DNA from 3 places in the Bradyrhizobium sp. WSM4873 genome. Region 2 is predicted to be linked to each of the others. Evidence: predicted binding sites of a transcription regulator. Region 2 holds the regulator's gene; each other region holds the start of a gene.
What was found. Region 2 encodes HrcA, which represses chaperone genes, less so after heat shock. Its sites were predicted from a motif close to GTTAGCACTCNCNNNNNGNGAGTGCTAAC; they were not measured.
Positions count from the first base shown of each region.

Region 1: the regulator HrcA is predicted to act here: its motif matches at 4,953-4,981, upstream of AC0L21_RS05230 (co-chaperone GroES).
Region 3: the regulator HrcA is predicted to act here: its motif matches at 5,044-5,072, upstream of AC0L21_RS34875 (co-chaperone GroES).

Region 1 is NZ_JBVVPS010000002.1:239,623-249,444, forward strand. It holds gene AC0L21_RS05205 (amino acid ABC transporter substrate-binding protein) at 1-242, opposite strand, end outside; gene AC0L21_RS05210 (LysR substrate-binding domain-containing protein) at 398-1,318, shown strand; gene AC0L21_RS05215 (O-linked N-acetylglucosamine transferase, SPINDLY family protein) at 1,528-3,654, shown strand; gene AC0L21_RS05220 (cupin domain-containing protein) at 3,667-4,206, opposite strand; gene AC0L21_RS05225 (usg protein) at 4,358-4,645, opposite strand; gene AC0L21_RS05230 (co-chaperone GroES) at 5,024-5,338, shown strand; gene groL (chaperonin GroEL) at 5,383-7,023, shown strand; gene AC0L21_RS05240 (GIY-YIG nuclease family protein) at 7,171-7,458, shown strand; gene lepB (signal peptidase I) at 7,523-8,269, opposite strand; gene AC0L21_RS05250 (LysR family transcriptional regulator) at 8,377-9,210, opposite strand; gene AC0L21_RS05255 (cysteine hydrolase family protein) at 9,343-9,822, shown strand, end outside.
Region 2 is NZ_JBVVPS010000020.1:64,166-73,987, forward strand. It holds gene gshB (glutathione synthase) at 1-622, opposite strand, end outside; gene AC0L21_RS24425 (YraN family protein) at 633-1,034, opposite strand; gene rsmI (16S rRNA (cytidine(1402)-2'-O)-methyltransferase) at 1,021-1,971, opposite strand; gene AC0L21_RS24435 (penicillin-binding protein activator) at 2,323-3,576, shown strand; gene hemW (radical SAM family heme chaperone HemW) at 3,723-4,907, opposite strand; gene rdgB (RdgB/HAM1 family non-canonical purine NTP pyrophosphatase) at 4,924-5,559, opposite strand; gene rph (ribonuclease PH) at 5,571-6,284, opposite strand; gene hrcA (heat-inducible transcriptional repressor HrcA) at 6,466-7,554, shown strand; gene grpE (nucleotide exchange factor GrpE) at 7,651-8,265, shown strand; gene pncA (bifunctional nicotinamidase/pyrazinamidase) at 8,406-9,128, opposite strand; gene AC0L21_RS24470 (hypothetical protein) at 9,413-9,822, opposite strand, start outside.
Region 3 is NZ_JBVVPS010000047.1:25,788-35,609, forward strand. It holds gene AC0L21_RS34845 (hypothetical protein) at 1-68, opposite strand, end outside; gene AC0L21_RS34850 (RNA polymerase sigma factor) at 68-574, opposite strand; gene AC0L21_RS34855 (protein-L-isoaspartate O-methyltransferase family protein) at 689-1,567, shown strand; gene AC0L21_RS34860 (hypothetical protein) at 1,679-2,017, opposite strand; partial or broken gene AC0L21_RS34865 (transposase) at 2,426-2,863, shown strand; gene groL (chaperonin GroEL) at 2,963-4,603, opposite strand; gene AC0L21_RS34875 (co-chaperone GroES) at 4,688-5,002, opposite strand; partial or broken gene AC0L21_RS34880 (transposase) at 5,775-5,960, opposite strand; gene AC0L21_RS34885 (MerR family transcriptional regulator) at 5,993-6,358, opposite strand; partial or broken gene AC0L21_RS34890 (IS110 family RNA-guided transposase) at 6,299-7,102, shown strand; gene AC0L21_RS34895 (VOC family protein) at 7,671-8,036, opposite strand; gene AC0L21_RS34900 (hypothetical protein) at 8,294-8,551, shown strand; gene AC0L21_RS34905 (MASE4 domain-containing protein) at 8,590-9,822, opposite strand, start outside.

The sequences.
Region 1 (9,822 bases), on a different contig from region 2:
AGCTTGAGGGCCGTCTTGATCGCCTGCACCACCCGTTCACAGATTTCCACGGTGTAACCGATCGGCTTCTGGTTACCGTCGAGATAGGCGAAGGGCACCGAGGTCTCGGGGTACCCCAATGTGATCGAACCGCTCTCACGGATCTTGTCCAGCCTGCCCGCACCCTGGGCCATGGCCTCGCTGGAAAGAAGAACACCAGCGACGGTCGCCGCGGCCAGTGCCTTGATCATCGTCGCTTTCATATGTCCCCTCTTGTCGCGAATGCCTGTGACGCCGTCCACGGGGCGGGTGAGCAACCCCAGGACAGCTCCGTGCGAACAGCTCCGTGCTCTGGACTATCGTCCAAAAGCTCGATCTGATGAAATTCCAGTTTCATACTCTCCTATACGGATTTGATATGGCCACCAGACGCATGGGCCTGAAGCATGTGGAGGCTTTTCGGGCGGTCTTCGTGACGGGATCGATGACGCAGGCGGCTCAGCGCATGCATACCTCGCAGCCCCAGATCAGCCGCCTGATCGGACAGCTGGAAGCGATCACACAATTCCCGCTGTTCGACCGCAGTGGCGGCCGCCTCCGCCCGACGGTGGACGGATCGCGCTTTTTCCAGGAGGTCGAGAAGACTTTCATCGGCTTGGCGGGGCTGGAGGCCAGCGCAGACAGCATCCGCTCGTTCGGTATGGGCCGGTTAAGCGTTGCGGCGATGCCGCGCCTGGCCGGCGGCCTGCTGACACGCATCGCGGCACGCTTCAAAGTGGACTATCCACACGTGATGATCTCGATCCGATCCGGCACGGCGAGCGCCGTGCACGACTGGGTCAGTTCCGGGCTTTGCGACACCGGATTGGCAATGCTCTACGGCGAGGTTGCGGGGGTGCATGTCGAGCCGGTGCTCAAGACCCGTTGCGTCGCGATCATGCCGAAGGCGCATCGTCTTGCGCAGAAGAAAACGCTACGCCCTGCCGATTTCGCCGACGAGGCCTTCATCTCCTTCGCCACGGGGAGTCCACTCTACGATCGCATCGATACGATCTTCGCGCAGGCCAGCGTCACGCGCCGCATCGTTGCTGAGACCGATCTCGGCGCATCGGTCTGTGCCCTGGTCGCCGCGGGCCTCGGCATCAGCATTATCAACCCGATTGCCGCGCATGACGAAAGCTCTGGCGCGGCTCTGATCACGCGCCCGTTCAACCCGGCTGTCCCCATTACGATCGCATTGCTCTATCCACCTTACGCCGCGCGCGCCCGGTTGATCGATGCCTTCAGCGAATATGCTCGCAAGGTCATGAGCGCGGAACTGGGCTATCTCGAGCGGTAACGGGTCGATCCGCCTCGAGGAAATCAACGCGCTGGGCCTGAAGTCGATCGTGTCGGGGACGCTGACGACGTGTCTGATGGGAGCAGTGGTGGGGGTGCTGACGTGAAGCTTGTGTGAGGCTGGCGTCCTCGGCGCTCCGATGGGGCGCAGCGCAATCCGGACAATCCTTCCATGTTAATCTCGTCAGGAGATTCGGGTGGACTTGATTCATGAGCAACAGCGCAGGCCAGCGGGCATTTCAAAATGCCCGGCTTCAGAAACGGCAGAAAGCCGAGGTCGGGCCGTTGCTCGCGCGCGCCCTCCAGCTGCACAAGGCGGGACTTCTCCCCGAGGCCAAGACGGCCTATCGCGAACTCCTGGAGCTCGCGCCCAATCAATTCATCGCGCTGCATTTGCTGGGCGCCTTGGAGTCTGAAGCCAAAAACTATCAGCAAGCCCAGGTTCTGCTGAGCCGAGCGGTCGCCGTGGATCCGCGATCTGCCGAAGCTCATATGAGCCTGGGTGTCGCGCTCAACGGGCTAAAACGTCACAATGAGGCCCGCGAGAGCTATCGAAAAGCCCTCGCCTTGCGACCCAACTACGCCTTGGCCCTGTCCAATCTCGGCAACGCGAGCGCGGCTCTTGAACTTTACCAGGACGCCCTCGATAGCTACGACAAGGCGCTCGCAATCGACGGAGGACTTTCCGAAGCCCATAACGGCCGGGGTTGGGCGCTCTGCCGTCTGCGCGCCTATGACGAGGCCATCGCAAGCTTAAACCGCGCGCTATCGATCAAGCCCGACTATGCCTCGGCGCTGTCGACCCGCGCCGTTGCTTTGCGGGAGCTTCAGCGATTCGACGAAGCCATGGCGGATTGCAATCGAGCAATCGAGCTTGCACCCGGCGACGCGAATGGGTGGCTGTGGCGGGCCAGTATCTTGCTCCTGACCCGGCAAGTTGCCGAAGCATTGTCCGATTGCGAGAAGGCTCTCGCGATCGATCCCGGCTTCTCTCAGGCCCACAGCCTGCTCGGCCAATGTCTCGCGGCACTTGGCCGGGTCGACGAAGCCCTCGCCAGTTTCGACAGAGCTCTCGACATCGAGCCTGATCAGAGCACGATCTCCAGCAAGATATTCACCCTCGATTTCATGGCCGACGCCAGCGTCGCGCAGCATCAGCAAGCGCGGCGTCTATGGTGGGAGCAGATCGGTGCGAAGATCGCTTCAGCAACGGCGGGGCCGCATGAGAACAGCCGCGATCCGGATCGCCGTCTGGTGCTGGGTTATGTCTCTTCGGATTTTCACACACATTCGGCGGCGTTCATTTTCAAGCCGGTCCTGCAGCACCATGATCGGGCACAGTTCGAGATCGTGTGTTACGCGTGTTCACCGAAAACGGATGCGACGACCCGCGAATTTCAGGGGATCGCCGATCGCTGGCGCGACGCCTCGCAATGGTCCGATGATCGCCTCGCCGCCCAGATCCGCGCCGATGGCGTCGATATCCTGATCGATCTGTCCGGCCATACCAGCGGAAACCGCCTCGGTGTGTTTGCGCGCAAGCCGGCACCAGTTCAGGTGCATGGCTGGGGCCACGGCACCGGCACCGGGCTGCCAACGATCGATTGTCTGTTCTCGGACCCGGTCGCGATTCCTGTCGCGGTTCGGCATCTGTTTGCAGAGACCATCGTCGACCTGCCGTGCTTTGTGACGCTGGCGCCGCTGCCGGCCGGGATTGCGCGGGCGCCGACGCCGGCGATTGCGAACGGCTTCATCACATTCGGTGTCTTCAACCGCATCAGCAAGATTTCGAACGAGGCGGTGGGAGTCTGGTCAAGGATTCTCGAGCGGGTGCCGGGTTCGCGACTGCTGATCAAGGATACTGCGCTGGACGCTCAGCTGGTCCGCGACAATCTGCTGGCGCGGTTTGCGGCTTGCCGGTTGCCGGCCGAACGCGTCGATCTGCTCGGAGCCACGTCGCGAGACGAACATCTGGCAGCGTTCAATCGCGTCGATATTGGCCTCGACCCATTCCCGCAGAATGGCGGCGTCAGCACTTGGGAAGCCTTGCAGATGGGCGTGCCGGTAGTGGCGAAGCTCGGTCACAGCCTGCCGAGCCGTGCTGCCGGCTCCATCCTCGCCGCGCTGGGCCTGCCGGACTGGATCGCGGAAAGCGATGAGGCCTATGTCGAGATCGCAGCCAGCCGTGGGGCCCAGATCGGCGACCTCGATAAGTTGCGCGGCGAACTGCCCGGACAGATCAGGGCTGCGGCCGCCGGCAATCCCGTCTCATACGCGCAAGCGGTTGACGATGCCTATCGCGCGATGTGGAAACGCTATTGCCACGGCGGTGGCTGATCTCCGCTTCGCCTAAGCCTTCAACTCTACTGTCCTGAACTCCGCCGGCAGGATCACCTCCAGCAGCTCGACGTCGTCCGAATAGTCCAGGATCATGTGCTTGATCTTCGGCGGTTGGGTCCAGGCGCTGCCTTCTTTCATCAGCGTCTCGCCCTCTCCGTCCATATAGGTCTTCACCCAGCCCTTGAGCACGTACACCATCTGGAATTCGACGTCGTGGAAGTGCAGCTTCGACACCTCGTCCGGATTGCAGGGGCCTTGCAGCCGGATCACGTGCGCCTGCGCGAGCCCGTGGCTCGCGGCGGCGATGCCGAGATCGCGATACTTCGCGTAGGTGCGCAGGCCGTCGGCCTTGAAGTCTTCCTCGCGGTGATGGCTGATGGCGATGCGCTGCTTGGGACGCGCCGGTTTCTTGACGGATGACTTTGCCGTTGTCGTGGGGGCTTTCGCCTTCACCGCCTTGCGCGCCGAGGACCGTGCGGCGGGTTTGGCCCCGCTTCGCTTCTTCACCGCCGCCTGCGATGCGCTACGCGATTTTGCTTTCTTGGCCATGGGCGGTCTCCCCTGTCGTTATGGGGAGAGGCTAGCACAGAATGCGAAATCGCAGGGTGGGTTAGCGCTAACGTACCCACTTCTTTCCGCAACCGTTGCAGCATGCAGGGTTACGCTGACGCTAACCCACCCTACAGCACCGCGCTCGCCTTCAATGCAGCCGGAACACGCCGTCCACCGCGCGCAGCTCGGCCGGCTTGATCAGCTTGGAATGCGCGACCGTGACCGAGAATAGCGGACCGTCGAGCTTCTTCTGCCAGAACGCCAGGAAATCCGTCAGCGCGGGAAATTTCGGAAACATGTCGTAGTTCTGCCAGACATAGGTCTGGAGCAGCGAGCGATGATCCGGCATCCGGTAGAGAATTTCGGCCGTCGTCAGCCCGTAACCCAGCACCTGTTTCCGGAAGTCGTCGGAAACAACCCCAACTCGCGAGACCATGCCAACCTCCTTTGCAGGAGCGCATATTCAAGGGATGGCTTTCCGGTACGCGCCCTACGAGCCACCCGGTGGAGATGCGCTCACATGAGTGAAATGTGACGCAAACTGACAATCCATCTCAAGCCTAAAAGTTTAACAAGCTGTTGAAATTCAATGCGTTAGCAGCAGATGCGGCTCCGTGCTAATACGGGCGCTGGCGGCGATTAACGATGGAAAGAGATTTTGGCAGGCGGCGCCTCCGAGTGCTATTTTTCTGCTACAAGCCCTTGCTCCCGCCAAAATCCTGCCTTATCTCAGCTGTGCCTGTGCTAGCACTCGCCGGCACAGACTGCTAACAATCCAAAATTCCCAACTCGTGCAAAAGCTTAGGAGAACTGCATGAATTTCCGTCCGCTTCACGACCGCGTCGTGGTCAAGCGCATCGACGCAGAAGAGAAGACCGCTGGCGGCATCATCATTCCCGACACGGCGAAGGAAAAGCCCTCGCAGGGGGAGATCGTCGCTGTCGGCCCGGGTGGCCGCGACGAAGCTGGCAAGCTGATCCCGATCGACCTGAAGGTCGGCGACCGCGTGCTGTTCGGCAAGTGGTCCGGCACCGAGGTCAAGATCGACAACGTCGACCTGCTGATCATGAAGGAAAGCGACATCATGGGCGTCCTCGACGTCCCCGCTTCCAAGAAGAAGGCGGCCTAAGAGCCCCTCTCTTATCCAGTTAAACACCTAAGGAAAAAATCCAGATGGCAGCTAAAGAAGTCAAATTCTCCGTCGATGCGCGCGACAAGATGCTTCGCGGCGTCGACATCCTCGCCAACGCGGTGAAGGTCACGCTCGGTCCGAAGGGCCGCAACGTCGTGCTCGACAAGTCGTTCGGCGCTCCCCGCATCACCAAGGACGGCGTCACCGTCGCCAAGGAGATCGAGCTCGAGGACAAGTTCGAGAACATGGGCGCGCAGATGGTGCGCGAAGTCGCTTCCAAGTCCGCTGACGCGGCCGGCGACGGCACCACCACCGCCACCGTGCTGGCCCAGGCGATCGTGCGCGAAGGCGCCAAGTCGGTTGCCGCCGGCATGAACCCGATGGATCTGAAGCGCGGTATCGACCTCGCGGTCGAAGCCGTCGTTGCGGACCTCGTCAAGAACTCCAAGAAGGTCACCTCGAATGACGAGATTGCCCAGGTCGGCACCATCTCGGCCAACGGTGACGCGGAGATCGGCAAGTTCCTCGCCGACGCCATGAAGAAGGTCGGCAACGAGGGTGTCATCACCGTCGAGGAAGCCAAGTCGCTCGAGACCGAGCTCGACGTCGTCGAGGGCATGCAGTTCGACCGCGGCTACATCTCGCCCTACTTCGTCACCAACGCCGACAAGATGCGCGTTGAGATGGACGACGCCTACATCCTGATCAACGAGAAGAAGCTCTCCTCGCTGAACGAGCTGCTGCCGCTGCTCGAGGCCGTGGTGCAGACCGGCAAGCCGCTGGTCATCGTCGCCGAGGACGTCGAAGGCGAAGCGCTTGCGACCTTGGTCGTGAACCGTCTCCGTGGCGGCCTGAAGGTCGCGGCCGTCAAGGCTCCGGGCTTCGGCGATCGCCGCAAGGCCATGCTGCAGGACATCGCGATCCTGACCGGCGGCCAGGCGATCTCGGAAGATCTCGGCATCAAGCTCGAGAACGTCACGCTCAACATGCTCGGTCGCGCCAAGAAGGTGATGATCGACAAGGAGAACACCACGATCGTCAACGGCGCCGGCAAGAAGGCCGACATCGAAGCGCGCGTGGCGCAGATCAAGGCGCAGATCGAGGAGACCACCTCGGACTACGACCGTGAGAAGCTCCAGGAGCGTCTTGCCAAGCTCGCTGGCGGCGTCGCGGTGATCCGCGTCGGCGGCGCGACCGAGGTCGAGGTGAAGGAGCGCAAGGATCGCGTTGATGACGCGATGCATGCGACCCGCGCGGCTGTGGAAGAAGGCATCGTCCCGGGCGGCGGCGTCGCCCTGCTCCGTGCCTCCGAGCAGCTCAAGGGCCTGCGCACCAAGAACGACGACCAGAAGACCGGCGTCGAGATCGTGCGCAAGGCGCTCTCCGCGCCCGCTCGCCAGATCGCGATCAACGCCGGTGAAGACGGCTCCGTGATCGTCGGCAAGGTCCTCGAGAACAAGTCGTACGCCTACGGCTTCGACTCCCAAACCGGCGAATATGTCGACCTCGTCAAGAAGGGTATCATCGACCCGACCAAGGTGGTCCGTACCGCGATCCAGAACGCAGCCTCGGTTGCGGCTCTCTTGATCACCACGGAAGCCATGGTCGCCGAGCTGCCCAAGAAGGGCGGCGCCGGTCCGGCGATGCCCCCGGGCGGCGGCATGGGCGGCATGGACTTCTGATCCAGCCATTCCGGCAAACGACAAAATGCGAAACCCCGGCAGCGATGCCGGGGTTTTTGTTTTTTGATGTTACACGTCAAAATGGTAGATTGGTCTTTCCGGGGCGGCGCAAAGCGCCGAGCCCGGAATCCATTTCGCCACTTGCTCATGACCTACTACGTCTACCTCCTCGCCAGCCAGAAATACGGCACGCTCTACATCGGCGTGACGAACGACATTGTCCGCCGCATTCACGAGCATACGAGCAAGGTCGTGGCGGGCTTCAGCAAGCGGTACGCCATCGATAGGCTGGTATGGTTCGAGATTTATGATGACCCCATCACCGCCATCGAACGCGAGAAGAAGTTGAAGAAGTGGCGGCGGGAGTGGAAAATTCGGCTTATCGAAGAACAAAATCCCGAGTGGATTGATCTGTATCCGCGAATTGCGACCTGAGATCGTGGATCAATGGATTCCGGGCTCGCGCCAAAGTGGGCGCGCCCCGGAATGACCGTGGGACTCACCACACCTTCCCCAGCCGCTCCATATGCGGCTCGCCCTCTTGGTCGAGCGACCAGAATATCCGCGTCACCTTGCCGACCAGATTGTCCATCGGCACGAATCCGATCGACGACATCACGCGGCTGTCGCTCGAGTTGTCTCTGTTATCACCGAGCACGAAGAAATGGCCTGGCGGCACCGTGTAGACGTCGGTGTTGTCGTAGTAGCCGTTGTCGACGCAGTCTTGCGTGATGTAGGAAGCGCCGTTCGGCAGCGTCTCGCGCCAGCGCTTGGCCTTCGCGCCGTCATCCGCGCCGCAGGTGGAGCCGGCAACCACCGCCTTCAGGGCAACGCGCGTCACCGGGCGGTCGTTGAGGATAAGTTGGCCCTGCCGCATCTGGATGCGATCACCGGGCAGCCCGACCACGCGCTTGACGTAGTCGACCGAGGTGTCCTTTGGCGTCCGGAACACGACGACGTCGCCATGCTCCGGCTCAGTGGCCCGGACACGCCCGGAGATCCATGACGGCGCGAAAGGAAGCGAATAGCGGCCATAGCCATAGGCATATTTTGCGGCGAAGACGTAGTCGCCGACGACCAGCGTCGGCGTCATCGAGCCGGACGGGATGTTGAACGGCTGGAACAGGAAGATGCGAAACAGGAACGGCGGTGACCACAGCACCGGGATCAGAAGGATCAGGATGACGATCGCCTTCCATTCCCGCACTTTGGCCTGCGGGTGGATGGTTTCCTGAAGAGTGGTCATGCGCCTGCCCTGATCAAGCCCGTCGTCGCTGCGAGATTACGCAACCTTCGCGGGCGCGCAATCCCATAACTTGGTCGCGCCGCGCACGGATCGCGTTCACGCCGCAATCAGCCGCGCGCGAGATCGCTGAAGCAGCGGCGGATCCACTCGATGGTGAGCCGCGTCGCCGGATCCCGCTTGAGATGGTTCTGCACCAGCAGCCAGACGTCGCGGCGCCCAGGCAGCAGTGTGGCGCGCAGGCGGCGATCGCCGAGCAAGTCCGCGCAGACCTGCTCCGGCAACACGCCGGCGGCCTGATGCGCCCGGATCAGGTTATGGATGACGCGAACGTTGTCAGTGACGCAACGCGCGCGGGCTTTCTTCGTGCGCAGGAATTGCATCTCGGGAATGGCACCGAGTTCGTCCGGATAGGCGCACAGCACCGGCTCGCCCTCGGTCGCAACAGGCTCGAAATAATAGAGCTTGACGTCACCGAGCCTGGAGATCGCAAAGTCTCCCTTGTCGGGTTTGCGCAGACGGATAGCGAGATCGGCTTCCCAGCGCGAGAACTTGACGTTCTCGCTCGAGGTGAGGAATTGCAGCGTCAGGCCGGGATTGGCGCGCAGGAAGTCGCTCGCGCGCGGCGACAGAACCTCCTCGGCGACCGTGTTGGTGGAGGCGATACGCAGACGTCCCACCGGGCCTGCCAGACTCTCGCCGACGCGACCGATCTCGGCGGCATGTGCGGCCATCGCCTCGACATGCGCCAGCACCGCCTCGCAACTCCGCGTCGGCCGGCGCTGGCCGTCCACCGCATCGAACAGCGGCACGCCGAGATCACGCTGGATGCGCGCGAGCCTGCGGCCGACGGTGGTCTCGTCGATGCGCAGCCGGGCGCTGGCGCCGGCATAGGTGCCCTCGTCCCTCACCGCGGCGATGATGCGCAGATCGTCCCAGTTCATGGCGATGAGCCTAGCAGGCACGGCGGGCTCCTGCAAATTTGCAGCCATATGCTGCAATAGTCCTGCACATTGGCAGGCCATCGCCGCGCTACTGTCGCGCCATCCGATATTCCCCAGGAAGGCCTGCCCCGCATGACCGCCCCAAAAACCCTGCTTGAATTGTCCGGCGCCGATCTCAATCCGCCCAGGCTCGCCGATTGCTGCCTCGTCCTGATCGACATCCAGAACGAATATTGCGCCGGCCCGCTCGCCTTGCCGGATGCGGAGCCCGCGATTGCCGCCGCCGCGCGCCTGCTCGCCCGCGCGAGGGCGAGCGGCGCGGCGATCTTCCATATCGCGCACAAGGGACGTGCCGGCAGCCTGTTCGACCGCGAGGCCGCGCGCGGCGCGATCGTCAGGAACGTGGCGCCGCTCGCCGGCGAAGCCGTGATCGAAAAGGCGCTGCCGAACGCTTTTGCCGGCACCGACCTGCAGGTTCGGCTGGCCGCAACCGGACGCACGAACATCGTGTTGGCCGGTTTCATGACCCATATGTGCATCAGCTCGACCGCCCGCGCCGCGCTCGACCTCGGCCTGCGCACGACGATCGCAGCCGATGCCTGTGCCACACGC
Region 2 (9,822 bases):
CGCCGTGCTTCACCTCGGGGATGAACTGCTGGATCACCCAGGCTTCCTTGAATGTCACCGAGAACATGTCGAACAGCGAGCCGAAATTCATGTCCTGCGGCATCACGCGGAACACCGCCGCGCCGCCGTGGCCGTGCAGCGGCTTCATGACGACGGCGCCGTGCCTGTCGCGAAACGCGTTGATCTCGTCGAGGTCGCGCGAGATCAGCGTCGGCGGCATCAGCTGCGGAAAGTTCATCACGAACAGCTTCTCCGGCGCGTTGCGCACCGAGGCGGGATCGTTGACGACGAGCGTCTTCGGATGGATGCGTTCGAGAAGGTGCGTCGAGGTGATGTAGGCGAGGTCGAACGGCGGATCCTGGCGCAGCAGCACCACGTCGAAGCCGTTGAGCGCCTCGCGCCTGGGTTCGCCCAGGGTGAAATGATTGCCGGGCTCGTCGCGCACGGTGAGCAGCTGAACGGGAGCGACGATCTCCTCGCCGACCATCGAGAGCTTGTCGGGCGTGTAATAGGACAGGCCGTGGCCGCGCTTCTGAGCCTCCAGGAGCAGCGCAAAGGTGGAATCACCCTTGATGTTGATGCGGGCGATGGGGTCCATCTGGACGGCGACGTTCAGTTTCATGGTCTGCCTTTCAGGTCGAGGCGTCGAATGCCGCCAACACATGGCGTGGAAGTGACCGCGGCGCAATCAGCATGGCATCGAATCGCATTTCAAATTCCGCATGCTCGGGATGCGCGACGAGCCAGCCTTGCGCGGCGTCGATGATGCGCTGCTGCTGGCGCGGCGTCACCGCGAAGGCGGCGTCGTCCAGCGTCGCGCGCGCCTTGACCTCGACGAATGCAATCAAATTGCGGCGGCGCGCCACGATGTCGATCTCGCCATGCGGCGTCCGGTAGCGTTTGGCGAGGATGCGGTAACCTTTGGCCATGAGATAGGCCGCGGCGCGGCTTTCCGCGGAGATGCCGGTACGAAACGCGGCGACGCGCTCGGGCGAGGCGATTTTCGGTTCCGCCGGGGCGTTAGTCTTCGCCATCGCCGCCCCGCAGATCTTTGGCAAGCTCGAGCGCGCGGGCATAGACCTCGCGGCGCGGCCGGCCCGAGAGCGCGACCGCATGCGCAACCGCATCCTTGACGCTGTTCGCGGCGAGCTGCTCGCGCAGGACGTCGTCGAGCGCGTCCGATGTCAGCATCTCGGCATCCGCCGCAGGCGGAGCGATCACCAGCACGAATTCTCCGCGCGTCTCCAGCGTGTCGGCGCCGCGCGCGAGCTCACACAGCGTCGCGCGCGAAATCTGCTCGTGCAGTTTCGTCAGCTCGCGGCAGATCGCGGCTTCGCGGGTCCCCATGATCTCGGCGAGCTCGGCGAGCGTGTCCTGCACGCGGTTGCCGGAATCGAACATCACCAGCGTCGCATCGATGCGCGCAAGCTCGGCCAGGCGCGACCGCCGCGCGGCCGATTTCGCCGGCAGGAAGCCTTCGAAGAAGAAGCGGTCGGTCGGCAGCGCTGCGACCGACAGTGCCGCCAGCACCGAGGACGGACCGGGCAGCGCGTAGACCGCGTGGCCGGCGGCGCAGACCTCGCGCACCAGCTTGTAGCCGGGGTCCGAGATCAGCGGCGTGCCGGCGTCCGACACCAGCGCGATCGAGCCGCCCTGCGAAAGCCGCTCCAGGATCTTCGGGCGGGCCGCTTCCGCGTTATGCTCGTGATACTGCTTGAGCTGCGCGGAGATGTCGTAGCGCTCGGTCAGACGTCGCGTAATGCGGGTGTCCTCGCAGGCGATGACATCGACCCCGGCGAGGGTTTGCAGCGCCCGCAGGGTGATGTCACCGAGATTGCCGATGGGGGTCGCGACCAGGTGCAGGCCCGGTGCGGCCTTCGGCGCGACAAGCCGATGGGCGTCGATGGAGAAACCGCGCGAGGCGGGCTCCGTCGTCTCAGGTGTATTTATCGGGGACGGCTTTGCGCGCATAATCAGACGAACTTAGGCATGATCCCCGGGGCTGGGAACCGGTCCCCGGAAAAAGATCGTGCCTGGGCAAGGGGCGAGGCAAGGGGCGAGGAAGGACTGGAATGTGATCCACTCGACATCACATTCCCGAGGGAATGAAGCGTCAGCGCCATATTCGCGGCGGAAACGCCGCCTTGATGCTGGGTGACGGACGGCGGACAGCGAGCCAGAACTTGAGAGGAAGCCGCGTTAAGCGGGCATTATCCTTTTGTTTGAGTTAACTATTTGCCGACAATATGCCTGAATCCATGGCCGGTGTCGTGGAAAGATGTCGTGACCGGCTGGCGACGGTCGGTCAGAAGAGAAACTGTCATGACGGGCCCACGTGATCCCAGATATTCCTCTTCGGAGGAGTCTCCCGTTCAGGGGCCCCTGATGTCAGGGGCGACCCGGCGAAGCGCGCTCGGCCTGTTGCTCGGCGCGCCGCTGCTGTCGGCCTGCGCCGGCGTGCAGCAGAGCCTGAGCCAGTTCTCCAATCCGTTCAGTAGTTCCTCTCCGCCTCCCGCCCAGCCGGCTGGCCCGCCGCAGCAGGCGACGACCGCCGGCACCGGCGGGGTGAAGGTTGCCGTGATCCTGCCGCTGTCGGCATCCGGCAATGCCGGCCTCGCTGCGCAGTCGATGCGCAATGCCGCCGAGATGGCGTTGGCCGAGTTCCAGAATCCCAACATCCAGCTCCTGATCAAGGACGACAATGGCAGCCCGCAGGGCGCGCAGGCGAGCGCGCAGCAGGCGGTCGACGAGGGCGCCGAGATCATCCTGGGGCCGCTGTTCGCGCAATCGGTGCCTGCGGTGGCGCAGATCGCGCGTACGCGCGGCATTTCGGTGATAGCGTTCTCGACCGATTCCAGCATCGCCGGCCGCGGTGTCTATCTGCTGAGCTTCCTGCCGGAGTCCGACGTCAACCGCATCGTCGAATATTCCGCCAGCATCGGAAAGCGCTCCGTCGCCGTTCTGGTGCCGGACAATGCCTATGGCAATGTGGTCGAGGCCGCGGTGAAGGCGGCAGTGCCGCGCCGCGGCGGGCGCATCGTCGCATTCGAGAAATACGGCGCCGATCGCGCCACGCCGGCCCGGACCGTGGCGCAGCAGCTCGGCAGCGCCGATGCGCTGTTCATCGCCGATGATGGCGACGCCGTCGTCTCTGTCGCCGATGCGTTGAGCGCCGCGGGTGCTAACCTGCGCAATATCCAGCTGCTCGGCACCGGCCTGTGGGACAGTCCGCGCGTCTATGCCAGTTCAAGCTTGCAAGGCGGCCTCTACGCCGCGCCGGACCCGGCCGGCTTCCGCGCCTTCTCCGGCCGCTATCGTACCAAATACGGCGCCGAGCCCGTGCGCACCGCAACGCTCGCCTATGATGCGGTTGCCCTGGTCGCCGCGCTGGCGCGCACGCAAGGCACCACGCGCTTCTCGTCCGACGTGCTCACCAATCCTTCCGGCTTCGCCGGCATCGACGGCCTGTTCCGCTTCCGCGCCGACGGCACCAATGAGCGGGGCCTCGCGGTGATGAAGGTCACGACGGGCGGCGGCGTAGCCGTGGCCGGCTCGCCGAAGAGTTTTGGGGCTTGATGGTTCACCTCTCCCGCTTGCGGGAGAGGTCGGCGCGTAGCGCCGGGTGAGGGTTCTTTCCTCTAGCGGTTGTCCCGGAGACACCCTCTCCCCAACCCTCTCCCGCAAGCGGGCGAGGGAGCGCACCGCCGAATTCGGTCGAGACCTTACGCCGCGAGATCCGCGACCACTGCGTCCAGCACCGGAAAACCGCTGCTGGTCACGCGCAGCCGCCCCGTTGCATCCACGGTGATCGCGCCTTCTTCGCGCAGCAGCGTGATGCGCTTGGGATCGAGCGAGCGGCCTGACAGCGCGCGGTAGCGCTCGGGGTCGATGCCCTCGGCAAGGCGCAACCCCATCAGCAGAAATTCGTCGGCGCGCTCTTCGCTGTTGAGGAGATCGTCAGTGACGACGCCGTGCCCGTTGGTCTCGACCCGCATCACCCAGGCCTCGGGACGCTTCTCGGTAGCGGTCGCGTGCCTAATGCCGTCGATGTCGAGCCGGCCATGGGCACCGGGGCCGATGCCGGCATATTCCTCGCCGCGCCAGTAGACCAGATTGTGCCGGCACTCGGCGCCCCGCCGCGCGTGATTTGAAATCTCGTAGGCGGGCAGGCCGAGCTTGTCGCAGGTTTCCTGCGTGACGTCGTAGAGCGCGCGTGCGATCGCTTCATCCGGCGTCTTCAGCTTGCCGGCCTGATGCAGGCCGAAGAACGGCGTGCCTTCTTCGATCGTCAACTGATAGAGCGACAGATGCTCGGCTGCCTCGTCGATCGCGAGACGCAATTCATCGGCCCACATCGCCGGCGTCTGGTCGGGACGGGCGTAGATCAGGTCGAACGAATAACGATCGAACGAGCGGCGCGCGATGGCGACCGCGTCGAGGGCCTCGCGCGCGCTGTGCATGCGGCCCAGCGCCTTCAGCGAGGCATCGTCGAGCGCCTGCACGCCGAGCGAGACGCGGTTGACGCCGGCGGCGCGATAGCCGGCGAAGCGCGTGGCTTCGACGCTGGTTGGGTTTGCCTCCAGCGTGACTTCAACGTCTTTCGCCACGGTCCAGTGCTTGCCGATGGCATCGAGCACAGCGCCGACGGTCGCAGGCTGCATCAGGGATGGCGTGCCGCCGCCGAGAAAGATCGAGGTGACTTCGCGGCCGGGCGAACGTTGCGCGGTCGTTTCGATCTCACGCGCGAATGCTGACGCAAAACGCGCCTCGTCGATCGCGGCGTGGCGGACATGGCTGTTGAAGTCGCAATAGGGGCACTTCGACAGGCAGAACGGCCAGTGCACGTAGACGCCGAAGGCTTCGGATTCTTGTTTTGACGCGTTTTCCTGGCGCGAACCGGTATCCACTTCGCTCGAAAACGCTCTAGCGCGGCTCAAGGCAGATCTCCGCCAGTTTCACGAAGGCGCGGGCACGATGCGACAGGCCGAGACCGAGCGGCGGCAGGCCGTGCTTCTCGATGCTCTCCATCTCGCCGAAGGTGCGGCTGTGGCCGTCGGGCAAAAACATCGGGTCGTAGCCGAAGCCGGCGGTGCCGCGCGGCGGCCACACCAGCGTGCCGTCGACGCGCGCCTCGACCTCTTCGAGATGATGGTCGGGCCATGCAACGCAGAGCGCGGAAACGAAATGCGCCTTGCGCTTGGCGGGCGTGGTCGCGCCGCGCTCCTGCAGCAGACGCTCGATCTGCGCCATTGCCGCGGCAAAATCCTTGTTCGGACCGGCCCAGCGCGCCGAGTAGATGCCGGGCGCCCCGTCGAGCGCGTCGACCACGATGCCGGAATCATCGGCGAAGGACGGCAGCTTGGTGGCCTGCGCTGCCGCAACCGCCTTGATCGCGGCATTGCTGCGGAAATCGTTTCCGGTTTCTTCCGGCTCGGCAAGGCCGAGCTCGCCGGCCGACACGGCATCGATGCCGTAAGGCGCGAGCAGCTCCTTCATCTCGGCGAGCTTGCCGGGATTATGGGTCGCGATGACCAGCTTTCCGGTGATTCGGCGATGCATCGGCCTATTGACTACGCTACCGCCAGTTTCTGCAAGTCCACCAGACGCGCCACGCCCTTGCGCGCCAGCGCCATCAACGCCAGGAACTCGGCTTCGGTGAACGGCTCGCGTTCCGCGGTGCCCTGGACCTCGATGATGCGGCCATCGCCCGTCATGACGAAATTGGCGTCGGTATCGGCTTCGGAGTCCTCGGCATAGTCGAGGTCGAGCACGGGCGCGCCCTTGTAGATGCCGCAGGAGATCGCGGCGACGTTGTCGCGCAACACATTGGCTTTGACCATGTTGCGCGCCTTCATCCAGCTGACGCAATCGGCGAGCGCGACCCAGGCACCGGTGATCGAGGCCGTGCGAGTGCCGCCGTCGGCCTGGAGCACGTCGCAATCGACCGTGATCTGGCGCTCGCCGAGCGCTTCGAGATTGATGATGGTGCGAAGCGAGCGGCCGATCAGGCGCTGAATTTCGACGGTGCGGCCGCTCTGTTTTCCGGCGGAGGCCTCGCGGCGGGTGCGTTCCGAGGTCGCGCGCGGCAGCATGCCGTATTCGGCGGTGACCCAGCCGCGGCCCTGGCCCTTCAGCCATGGCGGCAGGCGGTCTTCCAGCGTGGCGGTGACCAGCACATGGGTGTCGCCGAACTTCACCAGGCACGAGCCTTCCGCATATTTGACCACGCCACGCTCCAGCGTCACGGGGCGCAATTCATCGGGCGCACGGCGGCTTGGCCGCATGGGAAATCCTCCAAAACTCTCGGAAAAGGGCTGTTGGCGGTGCTTGTAGGGGGGGTGAGGGTGGGCGGCAAGGGGGAAGATCGAGGCCTTATTCACCCCCGATTTCCAATCCGCGAACGCCACGCTTGTCAGAAGCCCCCCGGATAGACAAATTACAAGCAGCCGAGAGGAGTTACCGTCTGTGGCCCATCACGATCCGATCCATCTGATCGCGCCGCGCGCGGGCCTCGCCCAGCTCAACGAGCGTTCCCGCGACATCTTTCGTCAAATCGTCGAAAGCTACCTCGCGACCGGGGAGCCGGTGGGCTCGCGCAATATTTCGCGCCTGATCGCCATGCCGCTGTCGCCCGCTTCGGTCCGCAACGTCATGGCCGACCTGGAACAGCTCGGCCTGATCTACGCGCCGCACACCTCGGCCGGCCGGCTGCCGACGGAACTCGGCCTGCGGTTCTTCGTCGATGCCCTGATGCAGGTCGGCGACCTCAACGACGGTGAACGGCAGGCGATCCAGAGCCAGTTGACCTCCGTGGGCCACGCGCAATCGGTGGAGGCCGCGCTCGAGGAGGCATTGACGCGGCTCTCCGGCCTGACCCGCGCCGCCGCCGTCGTGCTGACGCCGAAATCCAACGCGCGGCTGAAACATATCGAATTCGTCCGCTTGGAACCGGAAAAGGCATTGGTGATCCTGGTCGGCGAGGACGGGCAGGTCGAAAACCGCGTCTTGACGCTGCCGCCGGGAGTTCCATCCTCGGCGTTGACCGAAGCCGGCAACTTCCTCAATGCGCGGATCCGGGGCCGGACCCTGGCCGAGGCGCGGCTCGAGCTCGAGACCGCGCTCGGAGAGGCGCGCACCGAGCTCGATCAGCTGACGCACAAGGTGATCTCGGCCGGGATTGCCAGCTGGTCCGGCGGTGAGAACGAGGACCGCCAGCTCATCGTCCGCGGCCACGCCAATCTGCTCGAGGATTTGCATGCGCTGGAGGATCTCGAGCGCGTTCGCCTGCTGTTCGACGATCTCGAGACCAAGCGCGGCGTGATCGACCTGCTCGGGCGGGCCGAGACCGCGGAAGGCGTGCGGATCTTCATAGGCAGTGAGAACAAGCTGTTCTCGCTGTCGGGCTCGTCCACCATCATCTCGCCTTATCGGGACGCTGCCGGCCATATCGTCGGCGTTTTGGGCGTGATCGGGCCGACGCGGCTGAATTATGCCCGCGTGATCCCGACCGTGGACTACGCTGCCCGCATCGTCAGCCGGCTCCTGGGGGGCTGACCGGCGTCTCCCCCGATCACGGGCGCTTGATTTTCCGCGCCCGAAGCACGATATGCGGGCCAGAAAACCCCTGAGACGAATGCGAAAAGAGAGCCGATGACCGATCGAGACCGGCAACCCGAAGACACGAGTGCTGCGGCCGGCGAGCCCGTGGTGTCAAAACCCTACATCATGCCCGATGATCCCGAGCCCGGCTCGGTCGAGCTCCTGCAGAAGGAAGCCGCCGAGGCGCGCGACCGCATGCTGCGGACGCTGGCCGAGATGGAAAATTTGCGCAAGCGCACCGCCAAGGAGGTCGCGGACTCCAAGCTCTACGGCGTCACGGGCTTTGCCCGCGACGTGCTCGACATTGCCGACAACCTCCAGCGCGCGCTCGATGCCGTTCCGGCCGAGGCCCGCGCGGCGGCCGATGCAGGCCTCGCCTCGCTGATCGAGGGCGTCGAGCTGACGGAGCGCTCGCTGCTCAGCGCGCTGGAAAAACATGGCGTGAAGAAATTCGACCCCTTGGGCCAGAAGTTCGATCCGAACTTCCAGCAGGCGATGTTCGAGGTGCCCGATGCGTCGGTGCCCGCGGGCACCGTCGTGCAGGTCATGCAGGCCGGCTACACCATCGGCGAGCGCGTGCTGCGTCCCGCCTTGGTCGGTGTCGCCAAGGGCGGCGCCAAGGCCGCGCCCGCCAACAGCAACGAGCCGAACGGCGCGGCCAACTAACCGATCCTCATGGTGAGGAGGCGCGTCAGCGCCGTCTCGAACCATGCAGGCCCGGCCGTCGCAGCGAGGCCTTCATCCTTCGAGACGCGCGCGAAGAAGCGCGCTCCTCAGGATGAGGGATTGGCTGCTCTCGGCGTTGCCTACGCGCTCGCCGCGATATCCGCGGACTGAATCCGCTTCACGCCGGCCTTGGCCATGTCGGCCCAGGCCTTTGCGAGCGAACCCTGATTGTCGATGCCGCGGCAGGCGTCTTCCACCACATAGACCTCGAAGCCCGCTTTGCGTGCGTCGAGCGCGGTCCAGGCGACGCAAAAATCCGTCGCCAGCCCGACTACGAAGACGCGCTTGATCTTGCGCGCCTTCAGATAACCGGCAAGTCCGGTCGAGGTCTTGCCGTCGGCTTCGAGGAAGGCCGAATAGCTGTCGACATCCTTGTGAAAACCCTTGCGGATGATGAGCTCGGCGTGCGGGATCGCAAGGTCTTTCGACAGCGCGGCGCCGTCGGTGCCCTGCACGCAATGGTCGGGCCACAGCACCTGCTTGCCGTAGGGAAGATCGACGGTCTCGAACGGCTTCTTGCCGGCGTGGACTGACGCAAAGGAAACATGGCCTTGCGTGTGCCAGTCCTGCGTCATCACCACGTTCGAAAACGCTTTCGAGATCTTGTTGATGACGGGCACCACCTGCTCGCCTTCCTTCACGGCAAGGCTGCCGCCGGGCAGGAAGCAGTTCTGCACGTCGATCACGAGCAGCGCGGATGCATCGTCCGGCTTGATCGATGTGGCCGCCAGAATCGCGGTTGGCGCGAGCGCCACGAGCGCGCTCGTCCCGAGCGCCGCCAAGACTTGTCGCCGATCCAGCATCATTCGCCTCCCTCCAGGATGAACTCAACGGAACGGGAGCCTAGTTCCGTTCGTATACGAACAGAAGCCCGAAAATGCAGCCGGCTTTGGTGAGTGGTTGGGCTTGAGCCGCGGGTTCGGTGCACCTCTCCCGCTTGCGGGAGAGGTCGCTGCGCTCGTAGAGCGCGGCGGGTGAGGGCTCTATTCTCTGGGGGAGTGTCCCTGTGCGGGGACACCCTCTCCCCAGCTCTCCCCAGCCCTCCCCCGCAAGCGGGGGAGGGAGCGCATCTCATGCGCAGATGCTGCTAGCCCTTCGGCTGGATGCCGTCGCGGACCGCGCGGAAGCGGGTGAAGGCGACCGGCCATTGCTCGCGCGGGGCGCTGGCGATGATGCGCAGCGAGGCGCCGCCGCTGCTGAAGCGGATCCACTGCACCACAGTCACCGGCGTCTTGTCCTTGCCGCTGACGCCGTCGATCCGGGTCTCGAAACCCTGCTGGCCGCTGATGCGGATCGGCTCGGACATGGTGACGCGCGACTCCCGCACGCCGGGGATCTGGAGCGCCGCCTCCTGGGCGAAGCGGGCGCGGTCGTCGGCGGCTTGCGGGGTGGCGCCAATCACGCCGAGGATGATGAACGGCTTCGATTCATAGCCGGAGCTTTCGTCGCCGTCGGCCAGGATGATGCTCGAGCCCGGCGCCAGCGTGCGAACGTCCT
Region 3 (9,822 bases), on a different contig from region 2:
GCGAGGACTTCCTTGCTCAATGAGTCGAGCAGGCGGGCCAAATCGAGAGCAGGGTGCCAGCGTGTCATCACTTGCTCCAGTTCTGTTGATGGCGCAGCAAGGTGCGTCGCATCCGCCGTCGCGTCGTGTCGTAGTCGAGCTCGGACATATCGTAGACCCTGCAAATCTCCCTGACCGCCAGGCCGTCAGCCATGCCCGCGATGATCTTCAGCGCTAGCGGATCGGCTTCGAACAGCCGATAGACGTTGGCCAGCGTCTGTGCGGCGGCAAGGACCCGCTCAGGATCGGGCACCTCATCGGCTTCCTCACAGGACCAGCTTCGCTGGTCCGGATCATCGCGGCTCACAAGTAGCCTTTGCTCGAGCCGCGCACGCCGCCAATGGTCGTTGCAGATGCTGCGCATGACGCCCGACAGGAACGCCAGGATGGGGACGTCGGGCGGCCAGGGGCGCGAGCCGTCGAGGGCGCGTGCAATCGCTTCGTGGAGGATGTCGCTCCAGCCGAGTCCTCCCGGCAAGTCGCGGCTCCACAGCCGCGCCAGAGCTTCTAGTCGCACGAGGTCGACGTCGGACATTGCATCGATGGCGGACGCGACATCAGCCGCGTGGGCACCCCGGTCATCAGCTTTGGGAGCTATCGTCAATGTTTCCATGGTCACACGATATTTGCGCTTCACCGAGCCCAGTGCATGGACGACACGTTGGCAGCGGCGCGCCGCTGGTATGCAGAAGACCTGCGATACAAAGTCCCGGTCCAGCGCAACCCCCATGTGATCGAGGCATTTGCGTCTGTTCCTCGCGAGCAATTCGTGGGCCTTGGGCCGTGGCGCATCATCTCGGACCCGTACAGCGACGCATTCCTGACCCCCGATACCGACCCGCGCTGGGTCTATCATGACGTTCTCGTGACGATCGACGCGAGCCGCAATCTCAACAATGGGATGCCCAGCTTCTGGGCGCGCAACTTGGAGCATCTCGACATCGCGCGGGGCGAACGCGTGCTCCAGGTCGGCGCCGGGACCGGGTACTATTCCGCGGTACTGGCCGAGATTGTCGGCTCCACTGGTCGCGTGACGGCGGTTGAAACCGACCCAATGCTGCCCTCGCAGGCCCGGGCGAACCTCGCGACCTGGCCGCACGTCGATGTCATCTCGGGCGATGGCCGGACGGTGGACGTCGGCGAACTCGATGTGGTCATCGCATTCGCCGGATCCACCCACCCATCCCGGCGCTGGCTCGATCGCCTTGCCGAAGGCGGCCGGCTTATGATGCCGCTGACCGATGAATCCTGGAGGGGCTTTCTTCTCCATGTGGTCCGGCGTCGAAACCAGTTCGAGGCCTCTTCGATTGGTGCCGTGTCTGTTTATCCTTGCATGGGTGGACGCGACGAGGATGCTGGAAAACGTCTGCATGCCGCGCTCGAAGGCCTGCCGCCTGGCAAGGTTCCGATTCGCGCGCTGCACGTCGGTGATCCCGGCTCCGACGATGCAGAAAAGGTCTGGTTTCAAGGAGCCGGATTTTGGCTGGAACGCGAGCCCGTCGATGCGAATGCCGGCGCTCCGAATTGATCGGAAAGGGTTTTGATAGTGTGAGACACTCTCACGCTGGAGCGCATCAGTTGTTTGCCACCCGATCCAACTCTCTGAAACAGGTCGTCCGTTCAGACAAGCCGCCGGTGTCTATTTGTGATTCGTCCCATCGAAACGGATGTATCCTAATTGCCGTTCTAGGGCGGCCAAAGCTAGGCGGGCGAACTCTAATTTCGCAGTCGCCTCCACCAGGGCGTTTCGCGCTTCGTCAGACCGCGCAACGACTGTCGCGCCGGTCTCGAATAGGCTGTCCTTGAGATTCGGCGCCGCTTCGCCTCGCATGGCATGACGCAAATCGACGAGCGTGCGCGTCAGTGCTCGATGCGCGTCGGAATCCTCTCGTTCCAGATGTTCCACCCGTGTGAGGGCCTCGCGATATTGTCGCATCGCAGCGACGACTTTGCTTTCGAGATCGGTGTTACCGCTCATCCGCCCTTCTCCTCGCGAATGTTTGATAAATTTGTGCAAGCCTGAAACGAGCAAAAATTAGGCGGCTCGTAGGCCGTGAGAGGGACAAGATGAAGTCAATTGGCTTGAAAATTAGGCCACGTACTCATCTGTGGACGCCCCGCGAGATGCAAGCGATTTTTGAAGAAGATCGGCGCGTAGTCGGATGCTGCCATCTGTCCGGCCTCTGATGGTGCAGCGATGAAGCTGCGGGCCCGTATGGGAGTTCGCGGACCGAAACCAAATCATAAACGCGTGCTCTGGGCACGATGAGTACACCTGGTTCTTCCGGCCCCGTCTCGCCGACTGTTGCGCCATACCCTCCTTCGACCGACTACATCTCTGACGACCTCAGGCCCCCCAAGATCAAGCCTTGGCTGAGACCGGAGCCGAGCTCATTTTGCTGAATTCGGTATCGGGCAAGGCCGGCAAAGAGTGGATGGTCTGGTGGACTTGCTGAACGATGAGGAGCTGACGCTACCGACCCATGCCCGCATCGCAGTGACTGTTCTTGTGAACCAACTGAAGGAATTGGACCGGCAGGCCGAGGCCATCGAGCGTGAGCTGGCTGACATTCAGAGAGTAAATCCGATGGCGAAGTTGCTGTCCTCGATTCCCGGCATCGGTCCCATAACGGCCACGGCCCTCGCCGCGACCGTGCCGGACCCGACCATGTTCCGCTCCGGGCGAGAGTTCGCGGCTTGGCTGGGCCTGGCGCCTAACTTGACCTCCACCGGCGGGAAAGACCGGCTCGGCCGCATAACGAAGCAAGGCGATTCCTATCTCCGGCACTTGCTTGTCATCGGGGCACGCAACGTCGTTCGGTATGGTCTGTTCATACTGGCAGAGTAACGAACTTGAAAAAGCGCAAGCAAAAAAAGACCCCGGCATTTTTCTGCCGGGGATTTCACTTCAGAGAAAGTTGGATCAGAAGTCCATGCCGCCCATGCCGCCGCCCGGAGGCATTGGGGGCGCGCCGGTGTTCTTCTTCGGCAGCTCGGCGACCATGGCCTCGGTAGTGATCAGCAGCGCCGCCACGGAGGCAGCGTTCTGGATCGCGGTGCGCACGACCTTGGTCGGGTCGATAATGCCCTTGGTGACCAGGTTGCCATACTCGCCCGTCTGCGAGTCGAAGCCATAGGCGTACTGCTCCTTCTCCAGGATCTTGCCAACGATGACGGAACCGTCTTCACCGGCGTTGATCGCGATCTGGCGGGCGGGAGCCGACAGTGCCTTGCGCACGATCTCGACGCCGGTCTTTTGATCGTCGTTCTTGGTGCGCAGCCCCCTGAGCTGCTCGGAAGCACGGAGCAGGGCGACGCCGCCGCCCGGGACGATACCCTCTTCCACAGCCGCGCGGGTCGCATGCATCGCGTCATCAACGCGATCCTTGCGCTCCTTCACCTCGACCTCGGTCGCGCCGCCGACGCGGATCACCGCGACGCCGCCAGCGAGCTTGGCAAGACGCTCCTGGAGCTTCTCACGGTCGTAGTCCGAGGTGGTCTCCTCGATCTGCGCCTTGATCTGCGCCACGCGCGCTTCGATGTCGGCCTTCTTGCCGGCGCCGTTGACGATCGTGGTGTTCTCCTTGTCGATCATCACCTTCTTGGCGCGACCGAGCATGTTGAGCGTGACGTTCTCGAGCTTGATGCCGAGATCTTCCGAGATCGCCTGGCCACCGGTCAGGATCGCGATGTCCTGCAGCATGGCCTTGCGGCGATCGCCGAAGCCCGGAGCCTTGACGGCAGCGACCTTCAGGCCGCCACGCAGACGGTTCACGACGAGGGTGGCGAGGGCTTCGCCTTCGACGTCTTCCGCGATAATCACGAGCGGCTTGCCGCTCTGCACTACGGCTTCCAGCAGCGGAAGCAGTTCATTCAATTGAGAGAGCTTCTTTTCGTTGATGAGGACATAGGCATCTTCCATTTCAACGCGCATCTTGTCCGCGTTGGTGACGAAGTAGGGCGAGATGTAGCCACGGTCGAACTGCATGCCTTCGACGACCTCGAGTTCGGTCTCGAGCGACTTGGCTTCCTCGACGGTGATGACGCCCTCGTTGCCGACCTTCTTCATGGCGTCGGAGAGGAACTTGCCGATCTCCGCGTCGCCGTTGGCGGAGATGGTGCCGACCTGGGCGATTTCCTCGTTCGAGGTGACCTTCTTGGAGTTCTTGACGAGGTCGGCGACCACGGCTTCCACCGCCAGGTCGATGCCGCGCTTGAGGTCCATCGGGTTCATGCCGGCGGCAACCGACTTGGCGCCTTCACGAACGATCGCAGCCGCCAGAACGGTGGCGGTGGTGGTGCCGTCGCCGGCCGCGTTAGCGGACTTGGAGGCGACTTCGCGCACCATCTGCGCGCCCATGTTCTCGAACTTGTCCTCGAGCTCGATCTCCTTGGCGACGGTGACGCCGTCCTTGGTGATGCGGGGAGCGCCGAACGACTTGTCGAGCACGACGTTGCGGCCCTTGGGGCCCAGCGTCACCTTCACCGCGTTGTTGAGAATTTCGACGCCGCGCAGCATCCTGTCGCGCGCGTCAACGCCGAACTTGACTTCTTTGGCTGACATGTGGGTTTCCTGAAAATTTTACTTGGTCTCACCCTTGGCGACGCCCAGCAGGCGCCCCTCAGGATGAGCGGTGCGAGCGATGGTTTAAGCGGCCTTCTTCTTGGCGGACGCGTCAGTGAGAACGCCCATGATGTCGCTCTCCTTCATGATCAACAGCTCCTGGCCGTCGATCTTGACCTCGGTGCCTGACCACTTGCCGAACAGGATGCGGTCGCCGACCAGGACGTCGATCGGGATCAGCTTGCCGCTCTCGTCGCGGCCACCGGGGCCGACTGCGATGACTTCACCTTGGGAAGGCTTTTCCTTCGCAGTGTCCGGAATGATAATGCCGCCAGCGGTCTTTTCCTCTGCGTCGATGCGCCTGACCACGACGCGGTCGTGAAGCGGACGAAATTCCATGAGATCTCCTAAGCGTTTACACTGGCTGATGATTTGACGTTGCTAGCAATCATTGCCCGCGAGTGCCAACGCGGGCGCAGCTGAAATAGGACTGATTTCCGGGGGGACAAGGGTTTGTAACCGGAAAATCGGCTCGTCGCGCGGGATCTCTATGGGGCTTACCCAGATCACCTATTCGAGTTTGCCGCCGAGCACCCGACCTTCTTCTGAGTGAGTTTGTACGTCTCTCGACCTAATGTCGCCGACCAGTTCAATTCCTCTGCCGCGTTGACCTTAAATTCGAGAAGGTAAAGGAACGCCGATCTGGTGCCGGTTCAGATGCGAATCGTCGGCTGACTTCGTTCCAAGATTGCGATGCGTTGGGACCTAAGGCAGCGGTCGGGAATTGGAGGTATCGCTCCGCTTGATGATGATCCGATAGCTCTCAGCACGTCGAGGCGAGGCAACGCTAATTGGCGAGAGCTAACGCAGGAACGTGCTCAGATCGTTCGGCACCTCGTCCATTTTCAGACGCGTCTCTCAGACCTCATTTGTTCTTCCTGCTTTGTCGGCGGATAGAGAAGGATTTGAAGGGGAGTGAGTCGGATTGCGGGTGTTTGACGAGCCTTCCACACAGGGGCACGCGGTGAAGAAGAGCGTCCGGGAACTGCATGTGTCGCAGCAAGACCGCCGAAGCAGAAGCGGGCAATACGACACAAGACAATGCCCATGAAGCAGTCCTCCAAGCCAAGTCCGTTTGAAGTTACAGCCTAGACGAGAGAGTTCGGCTGCAAAGCCGTCTCGCGTCAGCAGGGCAATCTTTCCCTCGACAACGTTCATGGCCGAACTTGGCCTTCCATTTGTAGACGCTGGCGTCGCTGAGGCCATGCTTGAGGCACAGATCGGCGACCGACACGCCGGCCTCATGCTCCTTCAAGATCCCGATGATCTGCTCTTCCGAAAAGCGGCTGCGCTTCATGCTCTGGTCCTTGTCGTGGGCCAGAACGAACTTCAAACCGGATTAAACCCGCGGGGCAAGGTCAGCCGCAGCTCGGCGCCAAATTCGAACTGCGTTTCGTTTTCCTCCACGGACGTTTCTTCGCCGTCTTCGCACGGCATGGACGCAAGCGTGGTCTTGATCTCGGGGATCTTCATTCCCTCCACCATTCGCATGCGCTTGATGGCGATCGCGGTCACGACGTCCGACTGCCGATAGGCTCGTCTGCCCGAAGCCGTGTAGGCCGGAGACAGAAGTCCCCGGGATTCCCATACCCGGATCGTTGAAACCGATACACCAGCGTGCCGGGAGACGTCGGATATTCGAAGGGACAGAAGAATGACTTCCGAGATGCGGAAGCCATCGCCGAGGCGGTCCAACGCCCGACCATGAAGTTCGTCGCAACCAAGACCGCCGACCAGCTCGACCTGCAGGCGCTGCACCGCGTGCGCGAGCGATTAGTCGGTCAGCGCACCGGCGTCATCAATCAGATCCGTGCGTTCCTGCTGGAGCGGGGCATCGCCGTGCGGCAAGGCCTGCGCTCCCTGCGGTCCGAGTTGCCGGGTATCCTCGCGACGCGCACCGATGGGCTCTCGCCTCGCATGTTGCGCATCATCGAAGATCTGGCGGGCGACTGGCGCCGGCTGGATGAGCGTATCGAGGACCTCTCCAGCGAGATCGAAGCATTGGCCCGTCAAGACAAAGGCTGCGAGCGACTGATGACGGTGCCTGGCATTGGCCCGATCATCTCGAGCGCGATGGTGGCTGCGATCGGCACTGGAGACGTGTTCTCGAAAGGCCGCGACTTCGGCGCCTGGCTTGGACTGGTGCCGAAGCAGATATCGACCGGCGACCGCACGATCCTCGGCAAGATATCAAGGCGCAGCAATCGCTACCTGCGCGCACTGTTTGTGCAGGCCGCGTGGGTTGTGCTGGTCAAGGTCAAGGGTTGGGAGCGCTATGGCCTCAAATCTTGGATCGAAGCCGCGAAGAAACGATTGCACCACAACGTGCTGGCGATTGCGCTCGCCAACAAGCTCGCCCGGATCGCCTGGGCGGTTCTCAACAAGGGACGCGCCTTCGAGTGCGTCAACACGGAGGAGACGGCGTCCCGAGCTGCCTGATCCTCGCACCGTGCTCGGGGCCGTCAAGGCGCGGCCTGACCGCGGTAGAGCAAGACGTCAGGACAGCACGACGGCCGGCCTTGACGGCCCTTGCGCGCGGCGCGTCTGCGCGCGCAGGCAGGGACAAAGGAACGACCGCCAGGCACGAACTAGGGAACAGCACACGAGGTGAGGTGCGATCGATGACGAAACCAACATCCCTTACCCGCCGAGGTCTGCGAGAGGAATGAGACAACGATGGAGGATCGGTCTTCCCGGCGCATGCGAACACTGGTGACCCGAATGGCCCGTTCGAGGCCTGTCCGCTAATTAGCTCGACTGCGCGCTGATATCCATGATGGCCCGGAGCACAACACGCTCCAATCAGAGGCCGGATACATTGATGCAAGACCGCATCTGCCAGGTTGCCGAACCTCTTGCAACGCGCGGCCGGACCAAACATTCGGGTCATTGGCGTCCGTTTGGCGCTCCGGTGCGAACTTCCGGTCTACCCCTGTGATCTGATATAAAGCTGCACCACGCCAAGGGAAGCGATGGGCCGGGAGCGGACGTGCGGGATCGTTATGGATCACTCGCCGCGATAGACAGCTTCAATGTTATTTCCGTCGGGATCAAGAGCGAAGGCGGCGTAATAGCCAGGGCGACGCAGCCCCGGCGCGCCGTTGTCAGTTCCGCCCGCTCTAAGCGCAGCGCTGTGGAATGCATCTACCTCGGCTCTTGTTCTCGCAGCGAAGGCGGTGTGTTGCTTGACCGAATGCGGATGAAAACGGTCGATCCAAAACACTGGATAATCTTCGCCGTATCCGATACCGTCTGTCCCTGCACCTTCTGGCATTTGCATCACTCTTTCCAGACCGAGAGCTCCGAGCGCGCCGTCATAAAACGCAGCGGAGCGCGCGACGTCTGCGACCCCAATCCCGGTATGGTCAATCACGGAAAAGCTCAGCGGAGTGGTATTATGGCAACTCCACGGAGCCGGAGTCAGTTCCGGGTCACAAGCGGCAGTCTAGGCAAGCGCCGCCCTGGGTCCGGTTTACCGCCAGTACCCGACAGCGAAATGGGCTCGAGGATGTTCAGTTAAGGGCCAGATGCGCGCCAACGCCCGCGAATTGGGAGGCTGACGTGTAACCCGTTGGTGTTGTATCATTCGCGCCACCCGCCCCAGTACGTGAATGTGAAGGAAAACAGAGCATGCCGGAGTTTCAGATCGGCGTCTGTTTTCGCACACCGGGGAAGACATGGGACGCGGACACCTCGAGGCACGTCACGGCGATGACAGAGGCAGGTAACGGCATTCAAGCGGTAAGCACTCCGGAACTGGTGCACTTCATCCATGTCGGTGACCCGCAGGACAGCAAGCCAATTCGTAACGCCAGCTTCGGGTCAAAATACGAAGAACTCAACGAGAGAAAATCCAGTCCGCCATGCGCCGGTGAGCGGACCTGTTGAATGCCGCCGCTACTTCGCAGATAGTCCAAAGATCGCACCTACTTGGCCGAGTGTTGCCCGCTGGCCGGTATCTCGATCTGAAAAACGGAACCAGCGCAGTCTGACTTGGCGAGCCGCAATGTGCCTCCGAAGCCCGCTACCAAGCTAGAAGCGATGGCGAGGCCCAAGCCGATACCAGCGGACTTCTTCGTAAAGAATGGATCGAATATGCGCTCGCGATCCTCAACCGGAATTCCAGGCCCGGAGTCCTCAACCGACAATAGTATCCTCGACTGGCCGTTTAAACTCGCTGTGAGCCGCAGATGTCGGGCTTCTGGAGGCACGGAGTGCATTGCGTCTACAGCGTTCTTGACGAGGTTCAAGAGCACTTGCTGCAATTGCGTGCTATCTAGATGCACCTCTGGGAGACTACTCTCAAATTCTGTGGTGACAGCTACTTCATGGACTGTAAGCTCATGATGCAACAGTCTAAGTATTAAGCGAACCGCATCCTCAATACGTGTAGATGCGCTTCGATCAGTCGTTTTCTTTGACAGTTCGCGAATGCTCGTAATGATTTCGTTCGCGCGAAAGCTGTCGCCTTCTATATCACTGAGTATATCGTCCATTTGATCAAGCTCTGGAGGCTTCGAACGAAGTTGGCTCCGCGCGGTGTTGGCATTAAGCGATATCGCTGCCAACGGCGTCCTTAGTTCGTGGGCAATGGCCGCCGTGACAGCATCTATGCTCAAAAGTCGGTTGGCGCGTTCGCGGCCTTGTAAAATGATCGCACTGGCGAGACGTGAATAGAGAAAGATTGTTTCGACGATCAGCACGCTCAGCAACATGCAACTGGCAACGAGAACAAAGCATCTAGCTGCGTACCAACCAATCGTAAATCGTATCGAGCTGCCGATGATTGCCACCAAGAAGCTAGGCATGTAGGCAAGCAACGTCACGATCAACCACAAATCTAGGATCGTACGTCTACGTAACAGCAATACCGCTGTCGCGGTAGCACCCCAGAGCCACAGCGCGAGGTTGACCTGATTCCCAAATTTCGTCTGCAATCTGATGTCATTAGTGAAGAAGCTTGGCAGGTATTCCGTCTTTGTGCATACGATCCAAGTGAGTACAGCAATCGTCGCAAGGACACCACCAACAGTAACTATGATCGGTGCCATTTTGGATCCGGCCGGAAACTTGCTGTTTCCGATGGTGTCTTTGGAGATTGCATAGACAAGGACAGCCGCCGTAAACGTGCTGTGCCAAAGCACGTAAATCCAAGCTGG